Regions from separate parts of the Rossellomorea sp. DA94 genome, predicted to be linked through region 4. Evidence: predicted binding sites of a transcription regulator. Region 4 holds the regulator's gene; each other region holds the start of a gene.
The links. Region 4 encodes Rex, which represses fermentation and respiration genes when NADH is low (regulators of the CRP and FNR family bind a similar motif). Its sites were predicted from a motif close to TTGTGAAATATTTCACAA; they were not measured.

Region 1: P8596_RS14175 (cytochrome c oxidase subunit II) is a predicted target of Rex. The motif match lies at 1,012-1,029, and genes of this name have one in related genera.
Region 2: P8596_RS22870 (AtpZ/AtpI family protein) is a predicted target of Rex. The motif match lies at 2,118-2,135, and genes of this name have one in related genera.
Region 3: cydD (thiol reductant ABC exporter subunit CydD) is a predicted target of Rex. The motif match lies at 1,195-1,212, and genes of this name have one in related genera.

Annotation. Positions count from the first base shown of each region.
Region 1 is NZ_CP122397.1:2,718,948-2,722,161, forward strand. It holds gene P8596_RS14160 (SDR family NAD(P)-dependent oxidoreductase) at 1-748, opposite strand, end outside; gene P8596_RS14165 (hypothetical protein) at 804-938, opposite strand; gene P8596_RS14175 (cytochrome c oxidase subunit II) at 1,310-1,786, shown strand; gene P8596_RS14180 (b(o/a)3-type cytochrome-c oxidase subunit 1) at 1,787-3,214, shown strand, end outside.
Region 2 is NZ_CP122397.1:4,435,891-4,439,104, forward strand. It holds gene atpF (F0F1 ATP synthase subunit B) at 1-192, opposite strand, end outside; gene atpE (F0F1 ATP synthase subunit C) at 334-546, opposite strand; gene atpB (F0F1 ATP synthase subunit A) at 624-1,337, opposite strand; gene P8596_RS22865 (ATP synthase subunit I) at 1,360-1,734, opposite strand; gene P8596_RS22870 (AtpZ/AtpI family protein) at 1,741-1,962, opposite strand; gene upp (uracil phosphoribosyltransferase) at 2,345-2,974, opposite strand.
Region 3 is NZ_CP122397.1:1,376,230-1,379,443, forward strand. It holds gene P8596_RS07305 (M20/M25/M40 family metallo-hydrolase) at 1-1,033, shown strand, start outside; gene cydD (thiol reductant ABC exporter subunit CydD) at 1,242-2,972, shown strand; gene cydC (thiol reductant ABC exporter subunit CydC) at 2,973-3,214, shown strand, end outside.
Region 4 is NZ_CP122397.1:286,826-290,039, reverse strand. It holds gene P8596_RS01660 (CPBP family intramembrane glutamic endopeptidase) at 1-48, shown strand, start outside; gene P8596_RS01655 (YdiK family protein) at 45-254, shown strand; gene tatC (twin-arginine translocase subunit TatC) at 270-1,037, opposite strand; gene P8596_RS01645 (twin-arginine translocase TatA/TatE family subunit) at 1,053-1,223, opposite strand; gene P8596_RS01640 (redox-sensing transcriptional repressor Rex) at 1,278-1,955, opposite strand; gene P8596_RS01635 (ABC-F family ATP-binding cassette domain-containing protein) at 2,146-3,214, shown strand, end outside.

The DNA of each region.
Region 1 (3,214 bases), 2.2 Mb from region 4:
CTCCGTCTACAAAGAGGGTTTGTCCGGTAATATAGTTTGAGGCATCCGATGAAAGGAATACCGCCGGGCCTACCAATTCCTCGAGCTCACCGATCCTTTTCAAAGGAGTCACTGCCAGTATATCGTTTACATACTCTTCATTTTGCAGAAGTTCCTTTGTTAAAGGTGTCTTGAAATACCATGGACCGATACTGTTAACATTGATATTGTGTTTTCCCCATTCCATGGCTAATACCTTCGTCATTTGAATCATGGCTGCTTTCGTGGAAGCATATACGACCCCGGTTCTGAGGGCAACGTGGCCTGCGACGGAGGCAATGTTTATGATTTTCCCCCGGCCCCTCTCTTTCATATGCCTTCCTACTTCCTGGCTCATCATAAAGGCTGATTTCAAGTTCGTATCCATGATTTTCTGCCATTCATCATCCGTTACCGAAAGCGCTTCCGAACGTATATTCATCCCTGCATTATTGATCAGGATATCGATGGACAAGCCATGGTCTTCTATGTAGGTGATCACCTTGTTTATTTCATCACGTGATGTCACATCTGTCGGGAGGATATGAGCCTTCCTCCCCAGCTTCTCGATTACACCAGCTGTTTCTTCCAAATCATCCCTGGTTCTGGACAACAGGACTACATCGGATCCTGACTCCGCTAATCCAATACTGAGGGCACGTCCAATTCCCCGGCCTGCACCTGTGACAACGGCCAATTTACCTTTCAATGAAAATGAAGGAACAAACAAATTCTCCACCGCCTTATCTGTTATTCGAATCTTCTTTATTTTAGCACAGTAAGCCTCATCGGTGATCTTTTTTCACTTGCTGATGATGGACCTCGATGTGTATCTTCGCTTCCACCGGCATCCGGCATTGAGGGCACATCATCTTATCAGAGAAGATTTGACAGCATTGTTTACAATAATATTTTTCCATTTGATCATCACCTTCCTCTTCATTCCTACACCTTATGCAAGAGTTCACGAGAATGAACACATCCGAGTGCCTATTTTTAATCATTTCACACTTTTTTCACAAACCATCCCTTTAGGTGTGACATTTATCACAGATTCAAAGAGGTGTACCCGCTTATGATTGAACTATCAATTCAGTGAATAATGAATGGAAGGAATGAGTGGAATGGGAAAACCGGAATTACATCAAAAAACGGAAGTCAAAGTCAAGGAACCCACCTCATTAAAAGGTACATTTACTTCGGTATTATTTTTGGGAGGGTTTTTAATCCTCACATGGCTTGGGGTATTCTTGCTGTTTCTGAATCGTTTTTAATTTAAGGAGTGATTTATATGCATATGCATCGCTATGAGAAATGGTGGTTAACACTGGGAACAGGGTCTCTTATCTTATTTTTAATCATATTGGGTATCAGTGCTTTTCATCAGGGGCATCAGCCTCCAAGCGCAAAGGCATACGTCAATCCGGAGCAGGTGGACAAAATCGCTCCGTTTAACGAACCCGGACTTAAAAAAGTGGAAGGAAAGGCTTGGGATTATGAATTGGTATTTGTGGCCTCCGCTTTTCTCTATACCCCCGGGGAAATTGAAATCCCTAAAGGATCGACTCTGAAAATCACGGCTACAACAAAGGATGTTGTGCATGGGTTTGAAGTGGCAGGAACCAATATCAACATGATGCTTGAACCTGGATATGTCAGTGAATATACAACCACACTCGACAAGGCTGGAGAATTTCTCATTGTTTGTAATGAATACTGTGGTGTCGGTCATCACACGATGAAATCTATGTTAAGGGTGGTGGAGTAGATGAAACCATTTGTAAAAATTGATAAAAAGGATGCTACACTGGCCATGGCTCACATTTACGTAGGGTTTGCTGCTCTGGCATTAGGTGGACTCGCCGGCCTGTTACAGGTTTTGGTCCGTTCAGGCAGATTCACTTTGCCTGCAGGTATCGGGTATTATCAAGTATTGACTGTTCACGGGGTATTACTCGGATTGGTACTGACGACATTCTTTATTCTCGGATTCCAGCATGCGGCCATTTCCCGCACGTCAGGAACTTATTCTGGGAAATCCCGCTTCATAGGGTGGCTGGGATTCTGGGTCATGCTCCTTGGAACGATCATGGCAGCAGTCATGATTTTATTAAATGAAGCTACGGTCCTTTATACATTTTATGCTCCCCTCCAGGCACATTGGATCTTTTATTTAGGATTGACCTTCGTAGTGGTGGGCAGCTGGTTTGGCGGCGCAGGGATGATCATGAAATATATTAGCTGGAGAAAAGAACATCCTGGACAACCGAGTCCTTTACTGACTTTCATGAGCATCATCAACACCGTCTTATGGATTGTTGCCACCATCGGGGTTGCGGGGACTGTATTATTTCAGCTCCTTCCATGGTCCCTTGGTCTGGTGGACAGGGTCGACGTCCTTGTCAGCCGTACCTTGTTCTGGTATTTCGGTCACCCACTCGTCTATTTCTGGCTGCTGCCCGCTTATATGGCATGGTATGTGATCATTCCGAAAATCATCGGAGGAAAAATCTTTTCAGATTCTTTGGCACGTCTTTCCTTTATCCTTTTTCTTCTATTCTCGATACCGGTCGGATTTCACCATCAACTAGTGGAGCCTGGCATTGATGCTTATTGGAAGTTCCTGCAGGTGACCCTGACGTTCATGGTCGTCATCCCTTCCCTGATGACAGCATTTTCTTTGTTCGCAACATTTGAAATGTACGGGAGAAGCAAAGGAGCTACGGGATTATTCGGATGGTTCAAGAAGCTTCCATGGGGTGACGCCCGTTTTACAGTGCCGTTCATCGGAATGGTTGCTTTCATCCCTGCAGGAGCAGGCGGATTGATCAATGCATCCAATCAAATGAATCAGGTGGTCCATAATACGATTTGGGTCACCGGTCACTTTCATTTAACACTGGCCACATCTGTCGTCTTGACCTTCTTTGGAATTGCTTATTGGCTAGTCCCTCATCTGACGGGACGCGTCCTAACGAAAGCAATGAACAAATTGGCCATCGTGCAGGCTATTGTATGGGCCGTCGGAATGAGCATCATGTCTGGCGCCATGCATGCAGTTGGATTACTGGGTGCACCAAGAAGGTCTTCATATTCCACTTATGGGGATGCACCTCAGGCAATGGATTGGATCCCCTACCAAATAGCACAGGCGATCGGGGGCACGATCCTTTTCATGGGTATCATTCTCGTTCTA
Region 2 (3,214 bases), 480 kb from region 4:
CTTTTCGGCTGCCGTGATCTCACCGGCGATGTGGTCTTCACGCTGCTGCATGATTCCCATTAATGGACCCCAGGCGAATTTCTTAAGTAGCGCCATTAGGACCAGGAACATGATCAGCTGAAAGACGATATCCCCCGTGTTAAGGCCGCCGTGACCTGCTGCCTCACCTATAACGAATGCGTTAGTTAACATACTCGATTCACTCCCTTCAAGAATCGATTGGATCGTATTTTTTATAAATGAACCGTTCTTGCAAAGAATCTATTCTCTAGTACATAGGAATGGCGAAGATAATCGTCAAGACGAACTTCGCCATTCAACCTGTCCGTTTTATTAGCTTCCTAGTGCGATGAAAGCGATAACTACGCCGATGATAGGAAGTGCCTCAACTAGTGCGATACCGATGAACATTGTTGTTTGCAAAGTACCACGTAATTCCGGTTGACGTGCAATTCCTTCTACTGTACGACCTACGATAAGACCGTTACCAATACCTGCTCCTAGTGCTGCTAAACCAACTGCAATTGCTGCTGCGATAAGACTCATTCTAAAGTTCCTCCTTTAATGTATAAGAAAAATATTTTTTACATATATGTTTGTCCACCGTAATGAACAGGTATATATTAATGGTCGTGGCTTACTTTGTGAGCCATATAAACCATTGTTAACATACAGAAAATGAACGCCTGGATTGATCCGACAAACACCGAGAATCCTTGCCAAGCAAGCATTGGTGCGATCGCTCCGATCGTTCCGCCGATACCACCGTTAACGGCTAGACCCGCAAGTAGTGCAAGCAGGATTTCACCGGCATAGATGTTACCGTAAAGTCGAAGACCCAATGTAAGAGTGTTTGCAAACTCTTCAATGATTTTTAGCGGGAATAACCACCACATAGGTTTGAAAAAGTCTTTCCCATATTCGCCAAACCCCTTCAATCTGATTCCATAGAAATGGGATAGTACCACGACCATAACCGCCAGGGTCATCGTGATGGCAGGATCGGCTGTAGGTGATTTCCACCATAATTCGCCATCATATACAATTGAGAATGGTAGACCCAGCATATTAGATACAAAGATATACATGATAATCGTGAGACCTAAGATATGAAAACGGCCACCCGTCTTCCAGTCCATGTTGCTCTTAATGATCCCCTTAACGAAGTCCATCACCCACTCGAAAAAATTCTGCATTCCGGTCGGTTTCAGGGCTAAGCGACGTGTAGATAAGAGGGCTATAATAAACACTATGGCCGTTGCGACCGTGATCATCAAAACGTTCGCAAGGTTAAAAGTCAAACCCAGAAAATGGGCTGTAGGTGCTCCATGATTCAAAATACTTCACCTCTCTTCCCCGCTATTTATTAGTTTTGAAGCTGCTGAAAAAATAATCTATCATAATGACAATATAGGTCGTCATTAATCCAATAATAAGACTTAGGAGATGAAATGTTTCTGGAAATCGTGTGGCAATGATGACTCCAAGGGCGGCTGCGGCCATACGGGAAGTGGTTCCTAGTGATCTCACTTTTTGCCCGGCTACCACGGCGTCCCCGAACTTCGAGACCCGCTTGGTCATGCCCCAGTGCATATAAAGACTTAGAACTGTCCCTAAAATTAACCCTAAGAATACTGATTTGTGGGTGGTGAATCCCCAACCCAGGACGTAAATAGAAAGCACATAAATTATGTATTTCCGCTGTCTATTAAACATTTGATGGAGTTCCGGCATATCTTATTATTCTCCTAAGAAGAAATGTCGTACTGTACGAAGCATCGCATAAATCCCTGCGGCAAGGCCGAGGAGTAATCCGATGATTAAAAAGAGTGGTGCTGAATCAACCTGCTGATCGATCCATCTCCCCAGGAAAATCCCGACTAAGATAGACCCGACAAGCTGTGCTAAAATGGCCGAATAAATCGCCATCGCTTTATATGGGCTTTCGTTTTTTTGACCCATTTCAACCTCTCCCATTCAAACGAAATTTGAACATGAGGCAAGCATTTCAGACATGATGTAAAACCGATTGCATAAGGGTTTACGCATTGTGAAAACCTTATCATTTTACATCCTTTGTAAGCATACAATAGGGCTTAATCTATGTCAATGCGTTCAAGTTAAAAAGTTCACAACCTATCCACGTGTTCCCAGATTGTTCACATTTTCAACACATTTACTAAATAGAGAGGTTCAGACAATCATAGTTCCCCACTTCACATGCCCCTCCATTATATAGAAGATTCCCTTGCTGAGTAACCCTTGAATTTAATGTAAATACTTCCAGTCAAATAGGAAAAACCGGACTATCGTTTCCGATAATCCGGTTTTTGGCGTTCACTGATTATTTCGTTCCGTACAAACGATCTCCCGCGTCTCCAAGTCCAGGAACGATGTAGCCTTTTTCATTCAGCTTCTCATCAAGAGCCGCGATGAAAATATCCACATCAGGGTGTGCTTCCTTGATGGCGTCGACACCTTCAGGACAAGCAACCAGGCACATGAACTTGATGCTTACGGCACCGCGCTTTTTCAATGAGTTGATCGCTTCAACAGCAGACCCACCCGTTGCAAGCATCGGATCGACCAGGATGAAGTCACGCTCTTCCACATCACTTGGAAGCTTCACGTAATATTCGATCGGCTTAAGAGTCTCAGGGTCACGGTATAACCCGACATGTCCCACTTTTGCAGCCGGGATCAATTTAAGGATTCCATCAACCATTCCAAGGCCGGCACGCAAGATAGGAACGATTCCTAATTTTTTCCCTGCAAGGGTTTTCGCTTTCGCATTGCTTACCGGCGTTTCAACATCGATATCCTCCAGTGGCAGATCACGTGTAATTTCAAATGCCATCAGTGTGGCAACTTCGTCAACAAGCTCACGGAATTCCTTTGTTCCTGTTTCTTTATCACGGATAAACGTTAACTTATGTTGGATCAACGGATGATCAAATACATATACTTTGCCCATACGACTCTCTCCTTTAAATTCAGTTTTATGTAAAAATGGTTTGTCCACTTCATTTACACCTCAGACTATTGTACATAAAAGACAATTTAAGAGCAACATGAGATGGGAAGTGTAATGGAATCGTTAGAATTGAGAAAGTTGGAGGTGGAATTGATCTCCGCGATGGGATTTTGGTTTATTTTGACTGGGTGAGTGGGGACCAGGAGGCTTGGGACTGAGGTGATTGCGTCGTTTTCCCTT
Region 3 (3,214 bases), 1.1 Mb from region 4:
AGACTTCATTTCCCCTATTTATGACGGGGATTGTAAACGGTATATTTATACGGGAGCAGCGGGGAAGCTGCTGCCAAGTTTCTATATATATGGAAGAGAAGCACATGTAGGGGATGTTTTGACATCGATTGATCCAACCGTGATCGCTTCGAAGATCAATCTCGAAATCAATCAGAATCTTGATTATCTCGAGGATATCCCCGGGGAGTTCACCCTGCCGCCTTCATGTTTGCATTTTAAAGAGGATAAGCATACGTATAATGTTCAGACACCACTCAGTGCGTCTCTGTATTTCAATTATTTTGTATATGAAAGAACGGCTCGTGAAGTGCTGTACGACATGAAAAAGGTCGCTTTGAAGGTAGTAAGTGAAATGGAAGAGCGAAGCAAAAGGCAGTTTGAACAGTACCGGAACTATCACGGATTCCCCGAACGGGAATTCTCATGGGAAGTAGAGGTCCTTACGTTAAGGGAGTATATATTCTGGCTGAAAGAAAGGGGCATAGATCCGGACCCCGTCATGAAGAAAATTTTTCATGATATGGAAGGGGAGGACCGACGGACGATTGCTTTTTCAATGGTGGAAGCCCTCCAGCATCTTGACCCCGACCGGACACCAAGGGTCATCCTGTTCTTCGCTCCGCCTTTTTTACCACATAATTTTGTGAATGAGGAAAATGAGTACGGCAAGAAGGTGAGAGAGGTGCTCGGAACCTGCTTGGATGACATATCAAATGAGACAGGCGAAGAATTCGTCATCAAACGGTTTTTCCCATATCTCGCAGATGGCAGCTTTCTTTCCCTTCACGAAGAAGATGAAGATATCGAGGTTTTCAAGAAGAATCTGCCCCTCATCGATCACCTGTACCCGGTGCCCATCGATATGATCAGAAAGCTGAACATCCCCTCCATCAATATAGGAGTCTACGGGAAAGATGGTCATCAATGGACCGAAAGAGTGTATAAACCTTATACGTTCTCCGTCCTGCCGGAGATCATCAGGCGGGTGACGAAGGACTTATTGGAAATTTAATATGAAATAGGTAGAGAGGTTATTTTCCTCTCTATTTTTTATTGGTCATTAGAGTGTGATTTACTATAAAAATGAATTTTTCTGGATTCTCACTAGAAAATTGTCACAAAACGGTCAATCCCAAAAGATGCATGAACGGAACAAGTTTACTATAATATAGATTGTGAAGTATTTCACTAACTTTTAACTTTTGGGGTTGAGAGAAAATATGAAAGAGCTTAATCAATTAGCCAAAGAGCAAAGAGCATCGACCATGACGCTTTACGGGACTTCCCTGTTGATGGGAGGAGTCGTTGTTGGGCAGGCGTATTTGCTCGTAAGCATTGTTCATTCAATATTCATAGAGAAGCTCGGGTTCCAGGAGATCCTCCCGATGCTTGGGGCTTTGCTTCTCATACTCATAGGGAGGTCAGCCCTTTCATTTGTCAATGGCCGGATTGGAATCAGGATGGCAAGAAAGGTGAAGGTGGACCTGAGGAAACGGCTGTTAAAGAAATGGGCAAAGAATCCCCTTCAGGCCTCCATTCAAGGTCAATCGGGTCAAAAGGTCAGCACGATGATGGATGCGGTCGATGGGGTGGACGGATTTTTCAGTCAGTATATTCCTCAAAGGATCCAGACCACCATCGTTCCTTTAATCCTGTTGATCACCATCTTCACTGAGCATGTGTATACAGGTTTGATCATGGTGGTGACGGCTCCATTCATCCCATTATTCATGGCCATCATCGGAGTCATGACCAAGAAGAAATCAGAGAAGCAGATGGATAAGCTGACCGCGTTTTCCGGGAGGTTCCTCGATACTCTTCAAGGATTGCCTACTTTAAAGTTACTTGGGAAGGGGAAGCAACAGAAAGAGGGGATCAAATCAAGCAGTCTGGATTTCCGGGAAGCGCCCATGGATGTATTGAAGACGGCATTTTTGTCTTCCTTGATGCTTGAATTCATTTCCATGTTAAGCATCGGCCTGATCGCCCTGGAGGTGGGGCTGAGATTGGTAGTCTTTGAGAGTATCCCATTCTTTACCGCTTTCTTCGTTCTTGTCCTGGCACCGGAATTCTATCAGTCTTTAAAAGAGCTGGGGAATGCATTTCATACCGGTCGTGGGAGCATGGGGGCCGCAAAGAAAGTCATGGAGGAGCTTCAGGAAAAGGGTCAGCCGGTCAAATGGGGGGAAAGGGAGTTCAATTCAAATGGGATTCCTCCCACCATCGAACTGCGTAACCTCGGGTTCTCCTACAGTGAAAAAGGCTATGCCCTTCAAGGGGTCACCGCCTCCTTTCCTTCACAGAGCCAGGTGGCGGTCATCGGTCAGAGTGGAGCGGGGAAGACAACCCTCCTTCATCTGCTGGCAGGTCTGCTTGATCTTTCTGAGGGAGACCTTCTCATTAATGGAGTCCCGAGAAGCGAATACGCGGAAAGTGACTGGTTTGATCAATTGAGTTACATTTCACAGAACCCGTACTTATTCTCTGGCACGATAGCTGAAAATATTGCGGTCGGGGGAAGAAAAGGGATCACTCGAGAAGAAATCGTATCCGCTGCTGAAAAAGCGGGGATTGCTGAAATGATCGCGGGACTTCAGAAGGGATATGATACACCGATCGGGGAAGCGGGGAGAGGGCTTTCCGGTGGGGAGAAGCAGCGCATTGCCATTGCAAGGGCGTTCCTCAAAGGTCCGTCCCTCATCCTGTTTGATGAACCGACTACCGGACTGGATATTGGTACCGAGCAAATCCTGCAGTCGTCGATGGAGGAGTTGGCTAAGGGTTCTACCGTCATTACAGTAGCACACCGCCTTCATACAATACGAAAAGCAGATGCCATTTTGTTGTTGGATAAAGGAAAAGTGGCTGGGCTTGGAACTCATGAGGTGCTCATGAAATCGGCTCCTCACTATCGTGATATGGTGAATGTACAGCAAGGGGTGAAACATTAGATGAAAGAATTACAATTTGTCGTAAAGCTGATGATGAAGGAAAAGAAGGATGTTGCGTATTCAATTCTTTTAGGCTTTCTGGCTGGAATTACCTCTGTGGGACTCTTTGCTTCAAGTGGGTATTTAATTTCCAAAGCGGCCTTGGAGGTACCGCTTTATGCCCTGACCGTCATGATTGCTCTGTTAAAATTGTTTGGTTTAACGAAGGCACTTAGCCGGTATGGGGAACGTTATTTTTCCCA
Region 4 (3,214 bases):
AATGAAGCTGAAAAAATACAAGGATTTATTGGAGGATTATTTCTATGAGGAGATCACCATTATTCTCGGGAGTGATCTATCTCCTTCTCGGTGTGCTCTTCACATACTTTGCTGTACAAAACGTACAGAATGATGAAGGTTGGGGATTTTTCACGTATATGCTGATCTTTCTTGCAACCCTGGACTTCGGTTCCGGGTTACGGATGGTCATGCTGCATTTCAAAATCAAAAAACAAATAAAGCACAAAAAATAAGGATTGATCAAATGATCAATCCTTATTTTTGTCTTCAAACTGTTCCATTTCAAGCTTCTGCTCCGCCTCCAATACTTTTTTGTATCCGATCTTGGAGATCCAGATGCTGACTTCATATAGTATGAAGAGCGGTACCGTCACCATTAGATGGGACACAATGTCGGGAGGCGTGATAAGGGCCGCGATGACCAATAAGATAAAGTAGGCAGCTTTCCTCATCTTCCCCATCATCATCGGCGTGATGATTCCTAACCGTGTAAGAAAAAGCATGGCTACGGGTAACTGAAAAAGAAAACCGAAAGGAATCGTGATCTGGAATAAGAAATGAAAGTATTCGTTTATCCCTATCACTTGTTCTATATTTAGGTTCGTTGATAAACCCATCATGAATTTCACGATATATGGAAACAAAATAAAATAAGAAAATGACAATCCACCTAAGAAAAGGAGAAGGGAAACTGGAATGTAACTCAGCGTCACTTTTCTCTCTCTTTCATATAAACCAGGGCTCACAAAAGACCAGACTTGAAAGAGAATGATAGGGGATGTCATGATCAAAGCAATGAACATGATCATTTCCATATAGATCTTGAGAGGATCTGTGATACGAAAGGCGTTCATGGTTAATTCTTTCGCTTCATCGGCATGCTGTAAGTACCTGATCAGCGGTTCTGCAAGAAAGAAGCTTACAACAACTGCTAACAAGAAGAAAACGACTACAAACATGAGTCGTTTTTGCAATTCTCCTATATGTTCATAAACTGTCATGTCTCTTTGACTCATGGCGTTCATCCTACTCTACTTAGCACTATTATTTTTTTCGTCTTCATCATCTGCTAAGCCTTTTGTTGCATTTTTAAATTCACGCAATGTATTTCCTGCCGCTTTTCCTAATTCCGGAAGTTTCTTAGGACCAAAAATAAGTAAAGCAACGACTGCTATTAATACGAGGCTACCTGGACCTGGCATAATGAGACACCTCCTCTTTTACCATTCTATCATAACGCAAATATGAAGAATTTTCTATTCTGTTATGATTCCATCTTGTGACATTTCCGTGTCATCCTCCGAGTAATGCTTCAAGAAGTATACGAGTGACTGAAGCTCCACCGCCAAGTCGATATGATGGACGCGGATATGGTCGGGCACCGTCAATCTCGCAGGGGTGAAATTCAGTATCCCCTTTATATTCGAAGAAACCAATCGGTCTGTGATATTCTGAGCAGAAGATGCCGGCACCGTCAGAATCGCTACTTCAATATCATGCCCCACAAGCTTCTCTTCTAAATCATCTAAATGAAAAACGGGTACGTCGCTGATTTGAGTCCCGACCTTCTTTTCATCCACCTCAAAAGCCATTTCGATCTTCGTATTATTATTCTTGATGAAATTATAATGAAGAAACGCCGTACCGAGATTCCCCACCCCGATCAGCACAACCTTCGTAAGGGCATCCTGATCCAGTGTCTTACGGAAGAAGGATAACAGATAATTGACATTATAGCCGTATCCCTTTTTACCCAATGCACCAAAATAAGAAAAGTCCCTGCGGATCGTAGCAGAATCAACTTTCACCGCTTCACTTAATTCCTTCGATGAAACCCTCTGCTTACCTGATGAGTACAGATTCTTGATAAATCGATAATATAGCGGAAGGCGCTTGGCCGTTGCCTGTGGAATTTTCGTTGTATCCTGGTTCATATTGTATTCCCCCACATCTATTCAAAACCTCTGATACCGCTTCCAAAATAGAAAGCATACAGATTTAATAAACTCTCCTACCCATCATACACTATATTTTATCCTAAGTGTACGAAGATTAATAGGTGTTTTATTGCCGTTCCCCTCTCAAATACGGTACACTAGCACTATGAAATAGAGGTGAAACGTCATGATTCTTTTACAAGTGAATCAATTAACAAAAAACTTCGGTGCAGATAATATCCTATCAAATATTAAACTTGAAATACAGACTAGAGATCGTGTTGCCCTTGTCGGCCGTAATGGTGCGGGGAAGTCGACTCTTCTAAAAATAATAGCAGGACACCTTTCCTACGATTCCGGGGAGATCACAAAGCCAAAAGGCGTCTCCATGGGGTATCTTGCCCAAAATACGGGTCTCGAATCGGATCTTTCCATCTGGTCTGAGATGCTGACTGTCTTTGAGGAATTGAAACAGCAGGAAAAAAAATTGCGATTATTGGAGCAGCAAATGGCCGATCCCTCGGTATATGAACAAGAGGAGGTCTATCAACGGGTATTGAAGGAATACGATCAACTCCAGGTTCTCTTCAAGGACTCCGGCGGCTATCAGTATGAAGCGGATATCCGTTCCGTCCTTCACGGATTGAACTTTGCCGATTTTGATTACGAAACCAAGATATCCACACTGAGTGGTGGTCAGAAAACCCGTCTTGCCCTTGGTAAGCTTCTTCTGACCAAGCCTGACATCCTTATCCTGGATGAGCCGACCAACCACTTGGATATTGAAACTTTATCATGGCTTGAAACGTATCTTCAAAGCTATGAAGGAGCAGTCCTGATCGTTTCCCATGATCGCTACTTTTTAGACAGTGTCGTCAATCAAGTGTATGAAATTTCCCGGAACAGAAGTAAGAAATACCCAGGGAACTACAGCAGATATCTTGAACAAAAAGCAGAAGACTTTGAGAAAGATCTCAAAATGTTCGAGCGTCAACAGCAGGAAGTCGCAAAGCTCGAAGACTTCATCCAACGGAATATCGCAAGGGCGTCTACCACGAAAATGGCACAGAGCCGGCGAAAGAAGCTGGAGCGCATGGATCGGATGGATCGACCACTCGGCGATGAGAAGTCTGCCAGCTTCACGTTTCAAATTGACCGGTCAAGCGGGAATGACGTCCTGCACGTCCAGGACCTTACCATTGGCTACGGGAAAAACGAGACGATTTCCTCCCATATCGATTTCTCTGTCAAAAAAG